4 regions of the Variovorax sp. DAIF25 genome follow, and region 2 is predicted to be linked to each of the others. Evidence: predicted binding sites of a transcription regulator. Region 2 holds the regulator's gene; each other region holds the start of a gene.
What was found. The regulator LexA, encoded in region 2, represses DNA repair genes until DNA is damaged. The targets are predictions, from matches to a motif close to ACTGTATNNNNATACAGT.
Positions count from the first base shown of each region.

Region 1 (2,197 bases), on a different replicon from region 2:
TACGCCCAACTCGGCGCATTCATCGCGCACTCGCAGCACCAGACGACGCTTACCGCCGAACAAGCGCACGCTTTGCTCGACTTCCATGGCCACCGCTGGGCAGTCCAGAAGCGCTTCGAGGACGGCAACGCGCGGTGTGAATTGGAGACACCAGGTCGCCAGACCCTCGAGCGCTTCAGTGCGCCGCTGCGGGCCGTCCGGAAGCTTGTCCGGAAGAAGTGCTGCCCACAGCATGGGAAAGCTTTCTCGAGTGGCTCGCCGCGATCAGATGGCTCGGGCACGTCAGACGTGGCGTGAGGATGTCCTCGAGTCCACCGGGGATCGAGGGCAATCTCAGCTCCCCCTCGTGAGGTGGGCCTTTGCGCTTGAGCAGATGAATGCACAGCTCCCAATCGAGGCTGAACCGCGCCTGCAAACGAAGCGGTGCGGCCGAAGCCTCATGCTCGGCCGCCGCTGGACGAAAAAGGATCACCGGTCCATCACAGCTTTGAGCGCACACCTGCAACCGGCGAATTTGCTCCTGCCGGGCGTGAGGCAGCCATCCAAGGAGCATGCCCACCGCATTGGCTTTGATGAGTTGCTCGATGGCCCACAAGCGTTCGAGCGGCTTGTCGGCCTGGATCCATACCAACTGATGCTCGTCGAGTCCGAGGTGAAGGAGTCCCGGCAGGTGAGGCGCCTTCGGCGGACCGACCAACACGATCTGCTTGCCCTGCGCCACCAACGCGCGCATGGACGGAGCGCACAGACGCCACTCAAGCGCTGTGGGTTGCAACTGCAGCACCTCGGTCAACGACTGGCAGGGCCAGCCGCCTCCCGGCAACTGTGCGTCCAGTGTCGCGAAGCCGCTGCTCAGCGTCGTCGTCACAGGACTACCCATTGCGTCGCCACGCCAGAGCGCGGCCTCTATGGCAGGGGACAACGTGAGCGGGTCACGCGAGATCCTGCCTCGTGACACCGGCGACAGACGGGCCGGCGGCGGGTCTTCGCCACCAGCCCATGACAGGGAGATGGCCATGAAAGGCTCCGATTACTGTATGGACATACAGTATCCTAAGAGCGTCTGGCTTTAGCAAGAATGTTTACAAATTTCTTCGTCGATGGGTGTTTGGAAGCAGGCCGGCGCGCCTCTGGATCGAGACCAGGCATGGGGATCGGCGTCGTCAGCGTGAAGCCTTCTGGCGAATGCGCCGACTGGAGAGGTCACTGGATAGGCGTAGAACGTGGTACTCGCAAAACTGCCTGGGGATCGCTGCATGACCCGTCAAGATTTTGAGCCGCATTCCCCCGGAACCATCTAACGGCGATAGCAAGGAACCTGCGCAGGCCCACTCGCCAGCAAGGCCCTCCGCTCAGCGCGACCGAAAAACGATGTCTTTCATGCGCTGCAGCTTGGGCGACACGACCGGCACCGTCAGCATGGTGCTCGCCACGGCCATGATCAGCAAGGCCGTGAAGGTCTCGTTGGTGATGATCGCCTTGTCCAGCAGGACGTTGGCAAAAATGATCATGATGAGGGCTTTGGTCTGCAGCAGCCAGCCGATCAGCGAGGCTTCGCCCGGTTGCCAGCGCAGCAGCCGCCCCGCCAGGCGGAGCCCGATCAGCTTGCCAGCCACCGACGCGACCAGCAGCACGGCCGCAACAAGGAAGACCTCCGTGCCGCCGACCTGCCAGTTGGTACGCAGGCCGGTGCTGAGAAAGAAGACCGGCATGACCACGAGCAGCACGTTGTGACGCAGCCAGTCCATCTGCTGCTGGTCAAACCATTCCGCGTCCATCACTGCGCCGGCGATGAACGCGCCCACCATGTAGTGCAGGCCCGACCAGTCGGCACCGAGCCCGCAGGCCGCGAGCCATATCAGCCCGGCGTACCTGCGATCGCGCTCGGGGACGCGGACCATCAGCCGGCGGAAGAGGATCGAAGCGACGGCGAATACTGCCAGGAAGCCTGCCTGCCTGCCGACCCGCTCCCAGTCCATGAGGATCAGCGCCAAGACGCCCCAGATGGCGATATCGTCCAGGCTCGCGTAACGCAGGATGCGCTGACCGATGGGCTGGCGCAGGATCTGCAGCTTCTCCATCAGCAAGATGAGAATAGGCAGGGCCGTCACGGCGCACGACATGCCGATGCCCAGCACGAACTGCCAGGACGTCCCACCTGCCCCCATCCAGCCGGGGTAGGGCAGCAAAGCAAGCG
Region 1 is NZ_CP136637.1:1,489,812-1,492,008, forward strand. It holds gene R0232_RS41110 (Y-family DNA polymerase) at 1-234, opposite strand, end outside; gene imuA (translesion DNA synthesis-associated protein ImuA) at 176-1,018, opposite strand; gene R0232_RS41120 (cation:proton antiporter) at 1,353-2,197, opposite strand, start outside.
Region 1: imuA (translesion DNA synthesis-associated protein ImuA) is a predicted target of LexA. The motif match lies at 1,033-1,050, and genes of this name have one in related genera.

Region 2 (2,197 bases):
CGACTCGAATCGCGAGCCGCGTGCGGGCCTCGAGGCCCGCGACGCGGCTTTTTCTTTGGCGTCCCGACTTCAGAGCAGCTCGAGCGTCAGCGCGATGCGCGCCTTGACGGGCGTCAGCGCGCCCGCATCGCGCAGGCGGTCGCCCGGCTTGGGCAGGATGCGCCCTTGCGTGCAGCGGGTGGCGCGCAGCACCGCGATGCCGGCCTCCTGCGCCTCGAGCGCCGCCGCCTCGAGCGCATGGTGCAGCGTGCCGTTGCCGGTGGTCGCCAGCACGAGGCCCCGCAGAGGAGACGCCGCCGTGCCATCGGCACGCAGCGCATGGATCAACGCGCCGCTCGCACCTGCGTGGCTCATCACGATCTCCACGCGCGGCCATGCGGCCTCGTCCTCGGGAAGACGGTCGAGGGCCGCGCCTGCTTCCGAAGCCGGCCAGTCACGCACGCGCCGTACCTCGCCCTCCTCCACGTAGCCCACCGGCCCCGCGTCGCCCGCGTCGAAGGCATCGAGCCGATAGGTGTGCACCTTCTGCACGTCGAAGGCACCGCGCACCGTGCCCGCACATACCGCGGTCACGCCCTGCGCGCCCGGTGTCGCGGCCACGGCGATCGCATCGCGCACGTTCTGCGGACCGTCGGGCGACAGCGCGGAGGCCGGGCGCATGGCGCAGGTCAGCACGATGGGCTTGCGCGGCGCCAGCACCGACTGGAGGAAGAAGGCGGTCTCCTCGAGCGTGTCGGTGCCGTGGGTGATCACCACACCGGCCACGTCGGGCTGCGCCAGCCAGTGGGCGCAGCGCAGCGCCAGTGCGCGCCAGATCGCGAAGGACATGTCCTTGCTGTCGACCTGGGCCACCTGCTCCGCCGCCAGCGTCACGCCCGCGGGCGCCTCGATGCCGCCGAGCAGGTCGGCCACGCCCACCTCGCCGGCGGTGTAGCCGATGTTGTCGCCGCTGTTCGCCGCGCGGCCCGAGATGGTGCCGCCGGTGCCGAGCACCACCACGCGCCGCGGATTCGAAAGGGATGAAGTCACCATGACTTGCCAACTTTGAAAAACTGGTTAAAAATACAGGTACTGGATGTTCAGCCAGTGCCGCAAGGAACCACCATGCAGTTCGCCGTGAAGCTTACCGCCCGCCAGCAGCAGATCCTCGATCTGATCCAGAGCGCCATTGCCCGTACCGGGGCGCCGCCCACTCGCGCCGAAATCGCGAGCGAGTTGGGCTTTCGCTCCGCCAATGCCGCCGAGGAGCATCTGCAGGCGTTGGCCCGCAAGGGCGTCATCGAACTCGTGAGCGGTACCTCGCGCGGCATCCGCCTCAAGGGCGATGCACTGCGCTCGCTGGCCGAATCGCGCAACAGCCAGTTCTCGCTGTCGCTGCCCGGCATGGCCCAGCTCGCGCTGCCGCTCATCGGCCGCGTCGCGGCCGGTTCGCCGATCCTCGCGCAGGAGCATGTCGATCAAACCTACTACGTCGAGAACACGCTGTTCCAGCGCCAGCCCGACTACCTGCTCAAGGTGCGCGGCATGTCGATGCGCGACGCCGGCATCATGGACGGCGACCTGCTCGCCGTGCAGGCCACCAAGGAAGCGCGCAACGGCCAGATCGTGGTGGCGCGCCTCGGCGACGAAGTGACCGTCAAGCGCCTCAAGCGCAACAAGCAGGTGATCGAGCTCCACGCCGAGAACCCCGACTACCCGACCATCGTGGTCCAGCCCGGCGAGTCCTTCGAAATCGAAGGCCTCGCGGTCGGCCTGATCCGAAACACCATGCTGATGTAGGCCTGCCGATCCGGCCCGGCGGTCTGCATCGCCGAGCCGCTCCGCGGATCCGCATCACGCATACCCCATCCGGTCGCCGCAGGTGGCGGGCGTATGGCGCTTTGTCGCCATCACCCTGCTGCGCCCGATGACAACGAATCCTGCCTGTGTTCAACCTCAAACCTTCTTGGAGTTCACATGGGAATCGCCCTCCTCACCTTCGTCGATCTTTGGATGCCGCTGCAGTCGCTTGCGAGCCGCTGGTTGCCCGCCCGCCCCGTACACCGTCGCGATGACGACCTGTGCGCCAGCGAGTTGCGCTACGTCTCGGTACGGCCGTCGTGCACGGCACGCGGCGACAGCGGACAGAACGCCGTCATGGCCGCAGCCGTCGCCCAGGCACCTTCGCGTCCGCTGCGGGTGGTGCGCGTCGTCGACC
Region 2 is NZ_CP136636.1:4,138,596-4,140,792, forward strand. It holds gene R0232_RS19190 (asparaginase) at 70-1,032, opposite strand; gene lexA (transcriptional repressor LexA) at 1,105-1,779, shown strand; gene R0232_RS19200 (hypothetical protein) at 1,957-2,197, shown strand, end outside.

Region 3 (2,197 bases), 420 kb from region 2:
GAGGTAGCTGTAGTTGCTGCCGAAGTCGAACCAGAAGTCGAGCGTGGGTGCGTTCATGGCCATGGCCTCCCTCACTCGAACACCACCAGGCAGCGCGCCTCGATGCTCTCGCGCAGCGGGGCATCGGCCGGCGCCAGCGGATGGTCGAAGGCCGCGTGCGGCGTGAAGCGCGCGACGCCGCCGAGCTGCGCGTCGTACTGCTTGAACACCAGCGCCTCGTGCCGGTCCATGCGCGAGAAGTACGACCAGCGGTGGGTGGGGGCATGGGTGGCGAGGTAGATCTCGCCGGTGCGCTTCGGATAGCGCACCTCGGCGTTCACCAGGTCGCGTGCCATCACCGTGCGCGCATCGCAGACGGCCAGCGGGGTGTCGAGCACCGGCCCGGCGATCGAGCGCCAGATGTTGACGATGCAGTAGCGCCGCACGGCGGCGGCCTCGGCCGCGCTCGCGAGCACCAGCGCGAGCCGGCGCCGGCCCGATTCCTCGGTGTAGTCGTTGTGGATGCGGCCGTTGGCGGCGGCCTTGCCGTCGGTCTTGCCGCGGCCGAAGTTCAGCGCGGCGCGCTCGGGCTCGCGCTGTCGCACCAGGTGGTCGAACACGTGGGCGCGCGCGCCGCCGGTGACCGCGAGCGCGAGCGCGGCCAGCTCGGGGTAGTAGACGGCCTGGACCTCGGCGTCGTCGAGGAAGTCGGCGACCGCGGTCGGCGCCTCGCGCAGCTCGAAGCCCTCGCGCTCGATGTGGGTCGCCCGGCCGCGGGCATCGGCGATCGGCATCGCGATCCGCTCGTACTCGCCGCTCTCCCAGGGCAGGCCGGGCGGCGGCGTGAAGGCGTAGCTGTAGGGCCGCAGCGCGGTCGGCCGCAGGTAGTTGAGGCCGGCCTCGATGTCGCCACTGGCGGGCAGCGGCGCGGCGGCGATGGCCGAGCCGGCGGGTGGGGAATGGGAAAGGGTGGCGTGCATTCCTGGGGCTCCTGGGACATGGCCCGCTGGCGACCGCGGCGGCCCATCCGCCGCGACCACGAGGACCATTCTTCGTGAAGCCATTGGAGCGGCTTCGGCGCGGGGCTTCAAACGAGATCTTGGCGCCATCGCATGAGCCATTGGAATGGGAGAAGGGGCCCTGCAAAGAAATTTGCCGACCCGATTGCGAACCCCTGAAATACTGGATAAAAATACAGTTAACAGTTTCATCATGGGCCTTCCTTCCCTCGCTTCCCTCTCTCCCGCCGCCGGCCGCGGCGTCTGGCATGCCGACGAGCTCGGCAGCGCCGACGCGCAGGTCATCGGCACCGGCCATGCCGCGCTCGACGCGCAGCTGCCGGGCGGAGGCTGGCCGGTCGGCGCCATGAGCGAGTTGCTGCAGGCCGCGCCCGAGGACCATGTCTGGCGGCTGCTGCTGCCCGCGCTGGTGCAGTCGGTGGCGGCGCGCGGCGGCCCCGTGGTGCTGATCGGTCCGCCGCGCGAACCCTTCGGCGCCTCGCTCGCGGCCCATGGCCTGCGGCCCGAGGCACTGATGTGGGTGCGCAGCGAGGCCTCGGCCGCGCGGCTGTGGGCCTGCGAGCAGGCGCTGCGCTGCGCCGAGGTGGGCGCGGTGCTGGCCTGGCTGCCGCAGGCGCGCGTGGGCGAGCTGCGGCGGCTGCAGCTCGCGGCCGCGCAGCACGAGGCGCTGCTGTTCGTCTGCCGGCCCGAGGCCGTGGCGCAGTCGGCCTCGCCCGCGCGGCTGCGGCTGCGCATCGCGCGCTGCGAGGCCGATCCGGCGCAGATCGAGCTGCACATCCTCAAGCGCCGCGGCCCGCCGCTGGCCGCGCCGGTGATGCTGCCGGCGCGCGGCGAGCGCATGGCGGCACTGCTCGCGGCCGCGCGGTTGCGGCGCAAGCTGCGCGCGCAGCAGCAGGGCGCCGTGGCGGTGGAGGCGGTGGAAGCACCGCCGGCCGCCAACGTGGTGCGCATCGACGCATGGAAGGCAGGAGGCGCCAATGCACTGGATCGCCTTGCAGTGGTCGCTTGAGGCGCAGGCCGAGGCCGGTGCCGCCACGGCCGCCGCCGATGCCATGCCCACGCCCGAGGCGCTGGGCTGGTGGGCGTTGCGCTACACGCCGCACGTGTGCTGGCTCGACGAGGCGCTGATGCTCGAGGTCTCGGCCTGCGAGCGCCTGTGGGGCGGGCGTTCCTCGCTGATGCGTCAGTTGCTCAACGAG
Region 3 is NZ_CP136636.1:4,561,846-4,564,042, reverse strand. It holds gene R0232_RS21150 (2-hydroxychromene-2-carboxylate isomerase) at 1-57, opposite strand, end outside; gene R0232_RS21145 (CmcJ/NvfI family oxidoreductase) at 72-959, opposite strand; gene imuA (translesion DNA synthesis-associated protein ImuA) at 1,192-2,007, shown strand; gene R0232_RS21135 (Y-family DNA polymerase) at 1,976-2,197, shown strand, end outside.
Region 3: imuA (translesion DNA synthesis-associated protein ImuA) is a predicted target of LexA. The motif match lies at 1,161-1,178, and genes of this name have one in related genera.

Region 4 (2,197 bases), 3.1 Mb from region 2:
CTGCGAGCCGCGCGCGCGCAGCCGCTTGAGGATCTCGATGCCGTGCAGGCTGGGCAGGCCGAGGTCGAGGATCAGCAGGTCGAACTCGCTGTGCGTCATGAGCGCGGTGTCGGCCTCGGAGCCGTTGGCCACGTGATCGACGGCGGCGCCCGAGGTGCGCAGGCTGCGCAGCAGTGCATCGGCCAGCACCTTGTCGTCTTCGGCAATCAGTATCCGCATAGCCACCTCCAGCCCGGTTCGCGCCGTGGGCGGCGCCGTTGCACGTTGTCTCCGCTCGGGGGGAGTCTAGCCCGCCGTATAGGCTTCCAGACCGATGGTTACCACGGTGGCGACATCGTCGCCCACGCTGGCGCGGAACTCGCGCTCGGCCTGCGTCACCGCCTGGCGGAAGGCCTCGAGCCAGGCCAGGCCGTCGGCCGTGAACAGCACGCGCCGCGCGCGCGCATCGAGCGGATCGGGCCCGCGCGTGACCAGCCCCCAGGCCTCGCACTGGTCGACCAGCGCGCCCATGGCCTGCTTGGTCATGCCGGCACGCTCGGCGAGCTCGGTCAGGCGCGAGCCCTCGCGTGCGAGGTGGCGCGTGATGTGGACGTGGGCCGCGCTCACCTGCGCGCGCGCCGCGAGGTTGGACAGCGCCAGCGGCACGTCGACGTCGTGCGCCATCAGCGCGAGCACGCGCTCGTCGAAGCGACGCATCGCATGGCCGAGCAGCCGGCCCAGGTGGGTCTGGCGCCAGGCATCGGGATCGAGGGGGAAGGGGGTGTCGCTCACGGCGCCAAATGGTAAAGCAAACTGACCAAAAAATGGGTTTACTCGAGTCCATCCGCCCCTACACTACTGTTCAAGCATCCAGGCTGTAGTTAAAAGCAGATGGATCCGACAGTACACAACCCGTTGATCTTCAAGGAGTTTTTCACATGGACGCAGTCGTCAAGGGCTCGAGCATCGCAGGCGCCAACACCGAAAAGGCCAAGGCCCTCCAGGCCGCGCTGGCCCAGATCGAAAAGCAGTTCGGCAAGGGCACGATCATGCGGCTCGGCGAAGGCGAGGCGCTCGAGGACATCCAGGTGGTCTCCACCGGCTCGCTGGGCCTCGACATCGCCCTGGGCGTCGGCGGCCTGCCGCGCGGCCGGGTGGTCGAGATCTACGGCCCGGAATCCTCGGGCAAGACCACGCTCACGCTGCAGGTCATCGCCGCCATGCAGAAGCAGGCCGGCACCTGCGCCTTCGTCGACGCCGAGCACGCGCTCGACGTGCAGTACGCCCAGAAGCTCGGCGTGAACCTGTCCGACCTGCTGATCAGCCAGCCCGACACCGGCGAGCAGGCGCTCGAGATCGTCGACTCGCTGGTGCGCTCGGGCGCCGTCGACCTGATCGTCATCGACTCGGTCGCCGCGCTCACGCCCAAGGCCGAAATCGAAGGCGAAATGGGCGACTCGCTGCCCGGCCTGCAGGCCCGCCTGATGAGCCAGGCGCTGCGCAAGCTCACGGCCACGATCAAGAAGACCAACTGCATGGTCATCTTCATCAACCAGATCCGCATGAAGATCGGCGTGATGTTCGGTTCGCCCGAAACCACCACCGGCGGCAACGCGCTGAAGTTCTACGCCTCGGTGCGCCTGGACATCCGCCGCATCGGCACCATCAAGAAGGGCGACGAGGCCATCGGCAACGAAACCAAGGTCAAGGTGGTGAAGAACAAGGTCTCGCCCCCGTTCAAGACGGCCGAGTTCGACATCCTGTTCGGCGAGGGCATCAGCCGCGAGGGCGAGATCATCGACATGGGCGTGACCGCCAAGATCATCGACAAGTCGGGTGCCTGGTACGCCTACAACGGCGAGAAGATCGGCCAGGGCCGCGACAACGCGCGCGAGTTCCTGCGCGAGAACCCCGAGCTGTCGCGCGAGATCGAGAACAAGGTGCGCGAATCGCTGGGCATCCCGCTGCTGGCGGCGGACGCGGCCGGCGCGACCGAATAACCAGCCGATGCCTGCGAGCGGGGCGCCTTCGGCCGCCCCGCTTTCTTTTTCCGCTTCCGCATTTCCGATGGCATTCGATGCTCCTTCCCTGAAAGGCCGCGCGCTGCGCCTGCTGAGCCAGCGCGAGCATTCCCGCAGCGAACTCGAGCGCAAGCTGGCGCGCTACGAGGAAGAGCCGGGCACGCTCAAGGCCGCGCTCGACGAGCTCGCGGCCAAGG
Region 4 is NZ_CP136636.1:7,263,134-7,265,330, reverse strand. It holds gene R0232_RS33640 (response regulator) at 1-219, opposite strand, end outside; gene R0232_RS33635 (MarR family winged helix-turn-helix transcriptional regulator) at 286-771, opposite strand; gene recA (recombinase RecA) at 918-1,979, shown strand; gene recX (recombination regulator RecX) at 2,047-2,197, shown strand, end outside.
Region 4: recA (recombinase RecA) is a predicted target of LexA. The motif match lies at 854-871, and genes of this name have one in related genera.